2 regions of the Rhizobium sp. FG96 genome follow, and region 1 is predicted to be linked to the other one. Evidence: predicted binding sites of a transcription regulator. Region 1 holds the regulator's gene; the other holds the start of a gene.
What was found. Region 1 encodes HrcA, which represses chaperone genes, less so after heat shock. Its sites were predicted from a motif close to GTTAGCACTCNCNNNNNGNGAGTGCTAAC; they were not measured.

Region 1 (7,009 bases):
TCGTCACCGGCCGCGTGCTGCTTGCAGCCGTCGCGCTCAATCTGATCGTTCGGGTGATGGGCCATGCCATGCCGCGCGACGGCAAGAGCTGGGTTGCCTTCTTCGGCATGGGCGTCCTGAACAACATGATCCCGTTCTGCCTGATCGTCTGGGGCCAGACGCATATCGCCAGCGGCCTCGCCTCGATCCTCAATGCCACGACCCCGCTTTTCGCGGTCGTCGTTGCCCATCTGCTGACCGCGGATGAGAAGATGACCGCCAACAGGCTGATCGGCGTCGTCGTCGGCTTTGCTGGTGTCGCCTATATGATCGGCTTCGATGCCCTGCACGATCTCGGCTCGAATGTGCTGGCGCAGCTTGCGGTGCTGGGAGCGGCGATTTCCTATTCCTTCGCCGGGATCTGGGGCCGCCGCTTCCGCGCCATGGGTATGCCGCCGCTGTTGCCGGCGGCAGGCCAGGTCACGGCGTCAACCATTCTGATGATTCCGATTGCGCTGATCGCCGACCAGCCCTGGACGCTTCCCATGCCCGGCATGGAAACCTGGCTCGCTCTCGCCGGTCTCGCCATCCTGTCGACGGCGGTCGCCTACGTGCTGTTCTTTCGCATTCTGGCAACGGCAGGCGCGACCAATCTGATGCTCGTCACCTTCCTGATCCCGGTCAGCGCCATCCTGCTCGGCGCGCTGGTGCTCGGCGAACAGCTGCAGACCAAGCATCTGATCGGCATGGCAATGATCGCCATCGGCCTTGCGGCTATCGATGGGCGGCTGATGTCGATCGGGCGGAAGCGGGCGGTCTGAAGCTCAGCAGGCGAGATCGGCAACGACGGAATCAAGGATCAGCATGCCTGCAGGCGTGCAGCGCAGCCTCGAATTGCCGATCCGCTCGATGAAGCCGTGTTCCAGTAAGAACTCTTCGCGCGCCGGATCGGGATCGCGGCCGGAAAGCTGCTGCCAGCGGGCGAGATCGACGCCTTCCTTGAGCCTCAGGCCCATCAGCAGCAATTCGTCCGACTGCTCCTCGTAGCCGAGCCGTTCCTCGTCGAGAATACCGTGCCCGTCGCGCTCGACCATCTCAAGCCAGGCTTCCGGCTTGCGCTCGGTCGCCGTCGCGATTTTCTCCGGGCCGCGGCTGAGACGGCCATGGGCGCCGGGGCCGATGCCTGCATAGTCGCCATAGCGCCAGTAGGTCAGGTTATGACGGCTCTCGGCGCCCGGACGGGCATGGTTCGAAACTTCGTAGGCAGGCATGCCTTCGCGCGCCGTAATCTCCTGCGTCGCCTCGTAGAGGGCCGCAGACTGGTCACCATCCGGAACGATCAGTTTGCCGGCCTTGTGCAGGCCGAAGAAGGGCGTGCCTTCCTCGATCGTCAACTGGTAGAGCGATAGGTGATCGACGGCATAGGAGATGGCCTGCTTGAGCTCGCGTTCCCACTCGTCCACGGTCTGGTCGGGACGGGCGTAGATCAGATCGAAGGACATGCGCGGAAAGATGTCGCGGGCAAGCTTGATCGCCTTCAGCGCATCCGCAACGTCGTGCAGGCGGCCAAGGAATTTCAGATCGCGATCGTTCAGCGCCTGGACGCCGAGCGAGACGCGATTGACGCCGGCCACCCGGTAGCCGCGGAAGCGCTCGGCCTCGACGCTGGAAGGATTGGCCTCCATGGTGATTTCGATGCCGGCAGGCACGTGCCATTCCTTGGCAATGCCGTTCAAGATCGCATCGACGGTCTCAGGCTTCATCAGCGACGGCGTGCCGCCGCCGAGGAAGACGCTGGTGACGGTCTTCGGTCCGCTCAACTGCCGGATCGTCGCCATCTCCTTCAGGAAGGCCGCAACATAGCGCTCCTGATCGACAGGCTGGTGCCGGACATGGCTGTTGAAGTCACAATAGGGGCATTTCGCGGCGCAGAAGGGCCAGTGCACATAGACGCCGAAACCGGGCTCCCCCGTATCCGGCAGAAGCTTGGCATCACGCAGCGAAGTCAGGTTGTTCAAATCATCCACTGGCGGATCTTACGCTTCCAGGCAGGTTTCGACAAAGACTTTGAAGGCGCGCGCACGATGCGACAGCGCCTGCTCGTCGCCGGGCTTCCAGCCGTGTTTCTGTTCGGCGCTCATTTCGCCGAAGGTGGTTTCGTAGCCCTGCGGCTGGAATACCGGGTCATAGCCGAAACCCTGCGTGCCGCGCGGCGGCCAGACGACCGTGCCTTCCACTTCGCCGCGGAAGAGCTCCGTATGACCATCGGGCCAGGCCAGGCAGAGAACACTGACGAACCGGGCCGTGCGCTGCTCGGGTTTGGCGGCTCCAGCCTTTTCGAGAGCCTTCTCGACTTTCTCCATCGCCATCGCAAAGTCGCGCGTGCCATCGGCGGTCTCGGCCCAGTTGGCCGTGTAGACGCCGGGATCGCCACCGAGCGCATCGACCACCAGACCGGAATCGTCAGACAGCGCCGGCAGATTGGCAGCCTGCGCGGAGGCAAGCGCCTTGATCCTGGCGTTCTCTTCGAAGGTCGTGCCGGTTTCATCCGGTTCGATGAAATTGAGCTCGGCAGCCGACTTGGCGGTGAAGCCCAGGGGACCGATCAGGTCCTGGATTTCGCGGATCTTGCCGGCATTATGGCTGGCGACAACGATCGTTTTGGTATCGAGTTTGCGCATTCTGTTTTCCTATTCGATGCCCCAGATCCGGGCTTCGGCGCATTCTAGGCTGTTGCCGGCAGGGTCGCGGAAGTAGATCGAGCGGCCGCCATTCGGCCAGTGAACTTCGGATTCGATGGCGATGCCGGCGGCCTGCAGCTTGGCAGCCATGGCGTCGATATTCGTAGCCGAGACCCGAAAGCAGGCATGCCCGGCTCCCTCGGTACCATGCGGCGGAACCTGCAGGGAATCGGCTGCCGGTGGCTTTACCGTCTCGTCCGGATTGAAGATCAGCAGCACGCCCGGGCCGCAGCGAAAGAAGACATGCCGATTCGCCGCACGCGTGATCTTGGCAAGGCCGAGAACGCCTTCATAGAAAGCCTCGGCTTTATCGAGATCCTTTGCGTAGAGCGCCGTTTCCAGCATGCCTTCCAGCATGTCGTTCACCCGGCGATCGCCTGCTTCTGCAGGTCCACGAGTTCGGCGATACCGTTCTTGGCAAGGCCCATCAGCGACGCGAATTCGGCTTCGGAGAAGGGCGTGCCTTCAGCCGTTCCCTGGATCTCGACGATGCCGCCGGCGCCAGTCATGACGAAGTTGGCGTCGGTCTCGGCCGAGGAATCTTCCAGGTAATCGAGATCGATGACCGGCTGGTTTGCGAAGATACCGCAGGAGATCGCGGCGACATGGTCCTTGAGGACGCGGTCAACCTTGATCATGTTGCGGCTTTCCATCCACTTTAGGCAGTCATAAAGCGCGATCCAGCCGCCGGTGATCGAGGCCGTGCGCGTGCCGCCATCCGCCTGGATGACATCGCAGTCGATGGTGATCTGACGTTCGCCGAGTGCGGCGAGATCGACGACGGCGCGCAGCGAGCGGCCGATCAGGCGCTGGATTTCCTGCGTGCGTCCGCCCTGCTTGCCGGCAGCCGCCTCACGCTTCATGCGCTCGCCGGTGGCGCGCGGCAGCATGCCGTATTCGGCGGTGACCCAGCCCTTGCCGGTATTGCGCAGCCACGGCGGCGTCTTTTCTTCCAGGCTCGCGGTGCAGAGCACATGCGTGTCGCCAAACTTCACCAGACAGGAGCCCTCGGCGTGCTTGGAAAAGTTGCGCTCGAAGCTGACCTTGCGCATCTGGTCGGTTTTTCTGCCTGACGGCCGCATTCTCTGTCTCCTGCTGCATGAGGCCTCGTGGCCGCGGCGGCGGCAGGGCGTAGTCATGCGTGTTTCTGATGCTGCCCCGCTTCTACGATTGGCTGCGGCCATTTGCAAATTCCCTTTTGCCACGCCCGCGAGATTGACTATATTTTCCGGAGTTTCATCAGCGTGGGTGTTTTAGGATTCATGGCCTTCAGGTCGTCGCCGGTTTCGGATGCCATTGCTGCGCTGGATGAGCGTTCCAAGGAAATCTTCCGCAGGATCGTCGAGGGCTATCTCGAGAATGGCGAGCCGCTCGGCTCGCGCAATCTGTCGCGCATCCTGCCGATGTCGCTTTCCCCGGCTTCCGTCCGCAATGTCATGAGCGATCTCGAAGAGCTCGGCCTGATCTATTCGCCGCATGTCAGCGCCGGGCGCCTGCCGACCCAGGTGGGCCTGCGGTTTTTCGTCGACGCCTTCATGCAGGTCGGTGATCTCTCTGCCGAGGACCGCGCCAGCATCGATCGCCAGGTGCGCGCCGAAAGCCGCGACAACCCGGTGGAATCGATGATGAACGAGGCGAGCCGGATGCTCTCGGGCATTTCGCGCGGCGCAGGGCTTGTCATTACCGCCAAGAGCGATCCCATCCTCAAGCATGTCGAGTTCATCCGCCTCGAGCCGACAAAGGCTCTGGCGGTGCTGGTTGGCGAGCATGATCAGGTCGAAAACCGCATCATCGAGTTGCCGGCGGGCGTCACGTCCTCGCAGCTGACGGAAGCTGCGAACTTCCTCAATGCCCACATGACCGGCCAGACGCTGCCGGAACTGCGCAAGCAACTCGACAAGCTGAAGATCGATGTTCGCCATGAACTCGACACTCTCTCGCAGGACCTTGTCGAGCGCGGCATTGCCGTCTGGTCCGGCAGCCCTGACGAGGGCAAGCCGGCGCAGCTCATCATCCGTGGCCGCGCAAACCTGCTGGAAGGGCTCGCCGGTGCCGACGATCTCGATCGCCTGCGCATGCTTTTCGACGATCTCGAGAAGAAAGACAGCCTTATCGAGCTCCTGAACCTCGCTGAGAGCGGGCCGGGCGTGCGCATCTTCATCGGCTCGGAAAACAAGCTCTTCTCGCTTTCCGGCTCCTCGCTGATCGTCGCTCCCTACCGCGATGACGACGACCGGATTGTCGGCGCGGTCGGCGTCATCGGCCCGACGCGGCTCAATTATTCGCGCATCGTGCCGATGGTCGATTACACCGCGCAGCTGATTTCCCGCCTTTCGCGCGGTGGCGCCCTCTGAAAAGCCCGATTTTCCGCTTCTTTGTCACGCAGACTTGATTTTTTGCGGTCAAAGCTCGATATCGGGCGCATCCCGAAAGAACCCTTTACCCGGAGACCGTCATGACTGACGAAACGACGAAAAACGGACCTGAGGCTGCCGCGGCCGACGCTGCTGCGGACGCAGCCGCAAACGTCGAGAATGAAGCGGCCGCTGAGGCATCGTCCCAGCCGGATCCGATGGAACTCGTGAAGGCCGAAAATGCCGAGCTGCGCGACCGCTACCTGCGTCTCGCCGCGGAGATGGACAACCTGCGCCGCCGCACCGAGCGTGACGTGAAGGATGCCAAGTCCTACTCGGTCGCCTCCTTCGCGCGCGACATGCTGGCTGTATCCGACAACCTGCGCCGCGCACTGGACTCGATCCCGGCCGAAGCCAAGGCTGCGGGCGAAGCCGGCCTGACGACGCTGATTGAAGGCGTCGAGATGACCGAGCGCTCCATGCTCTCGACGCTCGAGCGCCATGGCGTTCGCCAGCTCGATCCCGTCGGCCAGAAGTTCGACCCGAATTTCCATCAGGCGATGTTCGAAATTCCGAACACGGAAGTCCCGAACAACACCGTCGTCCAGGTGGTGCAGGCAGGCTTCACGATCGGCGAGCGCGTTCTGCGCCCGGCCATGGTCGGTGTCGCCAAGGGCGGCCCGAAGCCCGAGGCGGAAGCTGCCAATTCCTATCTGGATCAGAAGGACGCATAATGAAAAAGGGCCGCTGAGAAGCGGCCCTTTTCTTTTCCAGTCTGCCGCCGCTCAGATGCGGGCGAAGCGCTCGATCAGAAGATCGAAGAAACCGTCGGCATCGACGAAGCGCATCACCTTTGCATTGCGCTTGCGGTCGGTCACATGCCACCAGTCGACGACGGTCATGCCAACCGTCAGCTCCGACTTCACCTCGATCTCGACATTGCACTCGCGGCCCTTGAATAGCTCCGGCTTCAGGAGATAGGCGACAACCGTCGGATCGTGTAGCGGGCCGCCGTCGGAACCGTATTTCTCGATGTCGAAGCGCTCGAAGAATTCCAGCATCTCGACCATTGCCTGGGCGGGCGCCGTGCCGAGGTCGGCCATGCGCTTGACGCGGTCCTTGCGGGTCAGCAGCTGATGGGTCACGTCGAGCGGCATCATCACGATCGGCACACCCGAACGGAAGACGATGTCGGCTGCTTCAGGGTCGACATAGATGTTGAATTCGGCGGCCGGCGTGATGTTGCCGCCCTCGAAGAAGCCGCCGCCCATCATCACCAGTTCGCGGACGCGCGCGACGATATCTGGCGCCTTCTGGAAGGCGAGGCCGATGTTGGTCAGCGGCCCGAGCGTGCAGAGCGTCACGCTGCCTTCAGGCTCGCGGCGTAGCGTCTCGATGATGAAGTCGACGGAATGCTGCGGCTGCAGCGGCATGGTCGGCTCGGCCAGCGTCGGGCCGTCGAGGCCGGTCTTGCCATGCACGTGCTCGGCGGTGACCAGCTTGCGGGCGATCGGTTTGTCGGCGCCGGCAAAGACCTTGATGTCGGTGCGCTTGCAGAGCTCGCAGATGATGCGCGCGTTGCGGCTGGTATAGGACAGCGGCACGTTGCCGGCGACCGTGGTGATACCGAGCACTTCCAGCTCTTCCGGGCTGCCGAAGGCGAGCATGATCGCTGCGGCATCGTCCTGGCCGGGATCGGTATCGATGATGATCTTTCTGGGGTTTGCCATATACGTCGGTCCCTCCTCAGGTGCACGTCGTTTTGGCAGGCACCATTTGTTTATGATTGCGTCGCAAATCGGCGCAGCCCTTGCGGGTGACGATTTGATGCGAGCCTGCATGCGCTTTGTCAAGCAAGGACGAAGCCGGCGTTTACCCTAAAAATTTCGGGTCCTTGCCCGGCGGCCGCAAAACCTTGCGCGACCGCGCGCCAAT
Region 2 (7,009 bases), on a different contig from region 1:
CCCTGGGAAGGGGCGGGCTGGCCTTTGGAGACTAGAAATCCATGCCGCCACCGGCGGGCAGAGCAGGCGCGGCTTCCTTTCTGGGCTTTTCAGCGATCATCGCTTCTGTTGTTACCAGAAGTCCTGCAACCGAAGCCGCATCCTGGAGTGCGGTGCGAACAACCTTGGCGGGGTCGATGACACCTTGCGCGTAAAGGTCGCCATATTCGCCGGTTTGAGCGTTCCAACCGAACGACGGCTCGTTCTTTTCACGCAGCTTGCCAACCACGATCGAGCCTTCGGCACCGGCGTTTTCGGCTATCTGCCGTACGGGGGCCTCGATCGCCCGGCGAACGATGTCAATCCCGACCCGCTGATCGTCGTTGGCCGTGGGCAGACCCTCAAGCGCCTTTGCCGCGCGCAGCAGCGCAACGCCGCCGCCGGGCAGAATGCCTTCCTCGACCGCCGCGCGCGTTGCATGTAAGGCATCGTCCACTCGGTCCTTCTTTTCCTTCACCTCGACCTCCGTCGAGCCTCCGACACGGATGACAGCGACGCCACCCGCGAGTTTTGCCAGGCGCTCCTGCAGCTTTTCGCGGTCGTAATCGGATGTCGTCTCCTCGATCTGCGCGCGGATCTGGGCGACGCGGCCATCGATCTCGGACTTCGAGCCGACGCCATCGATGATGGTCGTGTTTTCCTTCTCGATCGCCACCTTCTTGGCTCGGCCGAGCATGTCGAGCGTGACGTTTTCAAGCTTGATGCCGAGGTCTTCGGAAATGACAGTGCCGCCTGTGAGGATGGCAATGTCTTCAAGCATCGCCTTGCGGCGATCGCCAAAGCCTGGCGCCTTGACGGCAGCAATTTTGAGCCCGCCACGCAGCTTGTTGACGACGAGTGTCGCAAGTGCCTCGCCTTCGACGTCTTCGGCAATGATCAGCAACGGTTTGCCGGACTGAACGACCGCTTCCAGGACTGGCAGGAGAGCCTGTAGATTCGAGAGCTTCTTCTCATGGATGAGGATATAGGGATCCTCCAGCTCGACGCGCATCTTGTCCTGATTGGTGACGAAATACGGGCTGAGGTAACCGCGATCGAACTGCATGCCTTCGACCACTTCGAGCTCGGTCTCGGCGGTCTTGGCCTCCTCGACGGTAATGACGCCCTCATTGCCGACTTTCTCCATCGCCTCGGCGAGGTACTGGCCGATCTCGGCGTCGCCGTTCGCAGAAATGGTGCCGACCTGAGCGATTTCGGAATTGCTGGTGATTTTGCGGGCGTTGACCTTCAGCTCCTTGACCACGGCGTCGACGGCAAGATCGATGCCGCGCTTGAGATCCATCGGGTTCAAACCCGACGCCACAGCCTTGGCGCCTTCCTTGACGATTGCCTGCGCAAGCACTGTTGCTGTGGTCGTGCCGTCGCCGGCCAGATCATTGGTCTTCGACGCCACCTCGCGCAACATCTGTGCGCCCATGTTCTCGAACTTGTCTTCGAGCTCGATTTCCTTGGCCACCGAAACGCCGTCCTTGGTAATGCGCGGGGCGCCGTAGGACTTGTCGATAACCACATTGCGACCTTTAGGGCCGAGCGTCACCTTGACGGCGTTGGCAAGAATATCGACCCCACGCAACATGCGCTCACGGGCATCGGTATTGAATTTGACTTCTTTCGCAGCCATGTCTTCACTCCTTCAATAGGCAGCTTTTTGACTGATATCGTTCGCCTGACAGCCAGCGGTCAGGCGGCTTTCTTCTGTTCGACCTCGGCCTCGATAACGCCAAGAACGTCGCTTTCCTTCATGATCAGCAGGTCTTCGCCGTTGATCTTGATCTCGGTACCCGACCATTTGCCAAACAGGATGCGATCACCCGCCTTGACGTCGAGCGCCTGAACCTCGCCCGCGTCATTGCGCGCGCCGCCGCCGACGGCAACAACCTCGCCCTCTTGGGGTTTTTCCTTGGCGGTATCGGGTATGATGATGCCGCCTTTGGTTTTTTCCTGGCTCTCGATGCGGCGCACGAGAATGCGATCATGAAGCGGTCGGAACGACATGTTTTCCTCCATTGAGCAAAAATAATGACGTTGAACCCGGACCGGACCGGATGACAGTCAGGGCGGGTGCGAACCTCAACCCGAGCGTTCGCGCGAAAAATTTATTTTCGAGATTTTTTGATTTCAAGTAGGTGGCGACAAAAAATTAGCACTCACCCCACGTGGCTGCTAACAAAATGAAATCTAACGATAAAATATGGATTATGGGTGAGGTGCGTTGATCGCGGCGCCGTTTTGCGCCACCATGATCACGCAGAAAAATGGAGCTTCGCTATGCAGTTTTCATCGGATCTGGACCGCCAGCTCAATGGTTACGGGCTAACCACCGCACACATCCTCTATCGTATCCCCGACTTTGTGTCCGTCCTGCAGACCTACGTCTGGCAAGACTATGATCAGGCTCCCGACTTTCCGGTGATGCGCAGGTTCCTTCATTTCTGGGAGGCATCGCTCGATGGAGCGCTGCATTCGGTCCGTTACAGCCATCAGAGGCTGGTCGGGCCAAACGAATGGCGGCGCGTTGATGGCGAGTTCAAGCTAAACTGACCCTGAAAGAGCTTTGCTGCTCATTCTAGCTCGTGTGCGACCCAACTGCAGGGCCCGCTAGCGATCGGTCGTTGCTTGGCTTTGGTCGTCCTGAAATCCTGTATGGAATGCGCGTCCCTGCTGGCAAACCTCGGTTCTTGTGGGCAGTTCAGAGACCATCGGCACCGCGGTGAATGCTCAGTGACGCCTCAAAGCCTGCCATCTTGACGCGCCCTGGCTTCCCTCGCACATCGAGCAGCGTGAAGAGCGGCTCGTACGCCAGGGCAACGATCAGGTCGATGTTTTGCCAATGCGGCGCAAGGCTCGCTCGACGCTACCATCCTTTAAAACAATCCGCACAAGGCCGCTTCAGTGCCGCAACGCTCTCTGACATTGGTCGTGACGGACACATCCGCGGCGCAGGGACGCACGCACAGAAACTATAAATTGCCGATGGTGGGCATTCCGGGAAAGAGCCAATCTCATGCGGAACCTTAAATCGCAAATTTTCTTTTTTGCCGGTCTTGAAACCGCAAATCTTGAAACCAAATCGTTTTGCGCCAGCTGCTGGAACGGAGCTGGCCTTGCTAGGGGCGCCACTTAGAGCGCTCCCGTACCCATGTTGCTTCAAGGAGGATATGGCTATGGCAACATCTTACGACTACGCACCGTTGTTCCGATCGACCGTCGGCTTTGACCGGCTTTTCGATCTTCTTGAAAACGCCCAGCGCGCCCGCTCGACGAGCGATTGGCCACCTTATGATATCGTCAAGACCGGCGATGACAGCTACCGTATCTCGATTGCGGTTGCCGCCTTTGCAGACGGCGATCTCGATATCACCTTCCAGTCAAATCTCCTGACGGTGACTGGCAAGAAGCAGGAAGGCTCTGGCGAAGCCTACCTTCATCGCGGGATCTCCGGCCGATCCTTTGAGCATCGTTTCGAGCTTGCTGACCATGTCAGGGTGGACGGCGCCGATTTGAGCAATGGTCTATTGTCGATTGATCTTGTTCGAGAAATCCCGGAGGCGCTGAAACCGCGCAAGATTGCAATCGAGAGTTCACCTGCTTCGAACACACGCGGCCGCCCTCAGATCGAAGGGCAGAAGGCGGCGTGATCAAGCCCGCTTGGAAAGCAGGCGCCACCGCGGTGGCGCCTCTCAACGCAAAGGGTTTGGAAGGAGACGAACAATGAAACCCGATATGTTTAGACAGCCGATCACGATCTTGGTCGGCTTGGGCTTTCCCGCCGAAATACGCGGCGCGATGGATGCTTACCGCTACCTTGCTGAGTGGCCCGCCTCGTTCAGAGATACGGCTCACTCCGTTGCTCTGAAGGCGTGTCAAGCGGTCCTTCGCGGTGAGATCGAGGCCGAGACCGCCCGTGGTCTGTTCACGGCATTTGCGGAGAAACATGATCTGATGGCGCCCGAAGCCTCGGCGATTGCAGCATTGCGCAGGCGCGGCGATCGCGATCCGCATGTTCAGTGAGGTGTTGCCGTGATGAACACAGTCTTGCAGCAGGCAGTCGACAATGTCGTGTCGATGGGACCGGCAGTATTGATGCAGGGCATGCAACTCGCCCGTCCGATGGATGTCGTAAGATCCCACTCGCTTTCGCTCGATGACAGGCGCACCATCCTTGCGGCCTGGGCCTCAGATCTCTACGCGGTGGTTTCGAAACCGGCTCTCCGGCACTTGCCCGGAACGCCTGAACCAGTATCGATCGACGAGATCCAGTCAGCGCTCAAGGAACTTGACCGCCAGGACGGATCATGAGGTGCAGTCAGCCGCGAAACGCGTCAAGCCGCTGACAGAGGGTTCATTCCCTCATTGCGACGCCCAGATCGCCACGTGTCGCGAAAGGCGTGCCACGGTGAGAGCGTCAAAGGTATACGAAAACAGCTGGCGCGGCATTGCGCCAGCCGGGTGTCTCCGAGATGGTCGGAACATGTTGTGTTTGCTGCCGGCAGGGGACGGTATCTTCTGCGATCGCGTTGCGCCGAACCTGCGGGACACATCCCGGGGGGCGCATTGTCATGATCCAGCCGCGCCAGTCTCAGGCGCCGCGATACGGCGATGGCCTTTCAAGCCCGCTTGCGTCTGAAGATCAGATGACGATTGGGCCACCACTGGATCGGGCGAATAAGCCCTGGGTAAGTCTTCCGCATGAAGGTCATGCTTGATCATCATCGCCGTACCGTCACACCTTGAACCGTCGAGCATCACTTGGCCAGGCCAAGCCAGCGGAATTGCGGACGCTCAAACGAACTGTCCCCCGGCCACGGCCCGCTCGCATGGCTGCCACGCATGCAATCTGAAGATGCAATGCAGTTAAATCGAGAACTAAACGTTGACGCGATGCGTTCCTTGCTCTATCTATTGGTTCATCGATCTTTTGCTTGCCGAGCTTTGTTCACCGCGCGATTTGCAACGCGCCCTAAGCGAACTTTTCTTTCAAAAATAGTCGGTTTTCACCTGCGCGGCATCGGCTTCGCAGTTCTTCACTCTATGCTTTGAAAGGGTTTATCATGACCACTGGCACCGTAAAATGGTTCAACACCACCAAAGGCTTCGGCTTCATCCAGCCTGACAATGGCGACGCTGACGCGTTCGTCCATATCTCGGCAGTCGAGCGCGCGGGAATGCGCGAGCTGGTCGAAGGCCAGAAGATCGGCTTCGAGCTGGAGCGCGACAGGAAGTCGGGCAAGATGTCGGCCGTCAATCTTCAGGCCGCGTGAATTGAAACATGCTTCCCTTTGACCACGGATGTACTGGCACTGCCGGAAGCTGTTTCGTTGAGGCCGGGCGTCACGCCTGGCCTTTTTATTTTCGGCGGAGCGCCGGATGATCGAGGTTCTAATGACAGAAACATACAGTAAGTCCCGCCAGCGCGCTGAAAATGCCTTTAGTGCCGTGCAGACGCAGGCCCAGTTCTTCGCCAAGAACCATGCGGCAGAGGAACTGGAAGCCGTCGCTCAGGCAAGGGACGCAAAGACGCAGAGGCTGAGAGAGGCCCGTCTTGCCAAAGAGTCTGAAGAGCGCATGGCGGCTACCGCGGTTAACACCGCAGGTGTGAAGTCGCGCTGATTTTCTACGAAGAGACATGAGACCAGAATGAAGAACGCCAAGAATACAGACATCGTCGATCGCCGGGCTGCATCCGCCGCCGCGAAGACAGATCTTCTCAATGCCTATCGCGCAGCCCAGGCTGCGGCAGCACCTTCCAAGCTCGAAAGGCAGGCCGAACGAATGGCTGTCGCGACTGCGCGCGAAGAGCGGCGCGTCGAACGGGAGCGCCTCAAGCTTGAGGAACAGGAGCGGACCAGGAACGAGATGGCAGCGCATCAGGCCGCACTCGAGGCTGCAGCTGTTGCCGAAAACCAGGCGAAAGAAGCCGCCGAAAACGCGCGCATCGCGCGGGTGATCGAAGACGAGGCCGCACGAAAGGCTGAGCGCGACCGGCGTTACGCCAACCGCAAGGCAAGGCAGGCCTAGTTTTCGGACCCGCCCGGACCATCAGCGCGCGGCGTCATGCTTGGCCCATCAACCGAAAGGCAACCTATGGCACCGGACACGAACGAACTTCAGGCAATCAACACCGCCTGGCAGATAGCTATTCAGGAGATCTTGCGGATGGTCATCCGCGATATGTACCGAGCCGGCGGCGAGTCCCACTTCAAGGAACAAATCGCGCGCATCGAAGAAGCCGCGGTCGACAGCATTCATACCGATCTCAGGCTGAGAGGAACGAATGAGTGGACGGAAGTTCTCGTCAAAGAACGGGCAAGCAATTTCGTGACCACACTGCTCACCTCATTTACTTACGACCGTGCCTGAACGTGGAGCAGAACCAGGCGATTTTTTTGTGCGGGCGCGATGCGTTGATTGAACTTTTTTATGGCTCGCGAGGTTGATCTGTCAGGCGACTGCCTAAATCACGGTAGCGCAATTCATAAAAGGTCATCGGTCGTCCATGGAAGAGCACAGCGCAGAACGCCTTGCAGCCATTGTAGAATCGTCGTTCGACGCCATCATCAGCAAGGATCTTTCAGGCATTATCGTAAGCTGGAACAAGGCTGCCGAAGGCATGTTCGGTTATACGGAAAGTGAGGCCATTGGAAAGCCGATTTATCTCATAATCCCCGATGACAGGCGCGATGAGGAAGCCGATATTCTGCGTCGGCTGAAGCTGGGGGAGCGGATAGAGCCCTTTCAAACGACGCGACGCTCCCGAGACGGACGGATCGTGCCGATTTCCATTACAATCTCGCCGATCAAAAGCCGCGACGGTATACTTGTCGGTGCATCGAGTATCGCGCGGGACATTTCAGAAACGCGCGAGACCGACCGGCGGCTTCGCCTGCTCATGCGGGAAATCAATCATCGCGTCAAAAATCAGTATGCCGTCGTTCTTGCTGTCATAAGGCAGACGGCGACACGCTCGCGG

Region 2: groES (co-chaperone GroES) is a predicted target of HrcA. The motif match lies at 2,179-2,207, and genes of this name have one in related genera.

The regions. Positions count from the first base shown of each region.
Region 1 is NZ_JBMDIL010000006.1:252,740-259,748, forward strand. Features, by position in the region: gene ACODR6_RS14305 (DMT family transporter) at 1-800, shown strand, start outside; gene hemW (radical SAM family heme chaperone HemW) at 804-2,006, opposite strand; gene rdgB (RdgB/HAM1 family non-canonical purine NTP pyrophosphatase) at 2,016-2,660, opposite strand; gene ACODR6_RS14320 (VOC family protein) at 2,670-3,086, opposite strand; gene rph (ribonuclease PH) at 3,083-3,802, opposite strand; gene hrcA (heat-inducible transcriptional repressor HrcA) at 3,983-5,074, shown strand; gene grpE (nucleotide exchange factor GrpE) at 5,176-5,808, shown strand; gene ACODR6_RS14340 (nucleoside hydrolase) at 5,860-6,804, opposite strand.
Region 2 is NZ_JBMDIL010000012.1:136,726-143,734, reverse strand. Features, by position in the region: gene groL (chaperonin GroEL) at 32-1,660, opposite strand; gene groES (co-chaperone GroES) at 1,720-2,034, opposite strand; gene ACODR6_RS22910 (usg protein) at 2,308-2,580, shown strand; partial or broken gene ACODR6_RS22905 (hypothetical protein) at 2,717-2,901, shown strand; gene ACODR6_RS22900 (Hsp20 family protein) at 3,204-3,677, shown strand; gene ACODR6_RS22895 (DUF982 domain-containing protein) at 3,751-4,050, shown strand; gene ACODR6_RS22890 (hypothetical protein) at 4,063-4,338, shown strand; gene ACODR6_RS22885 (cold-shock protein) at 5,091-5,300, shown strand; gene ACODR6_RS22880 (hypothetical protein) at 5,422-5,649, shown strand; gene ACODR6_RS22875 (DUF6481 family protein) at 5,677-6,057, shown strand; gene ACODR6_RS22870 (hypothetical protein) at 6,124-6,399, shown strand; gene ACODR6_RS22865 (sensor histidine kinase) at 6,536-7,009, shown strand, end outside.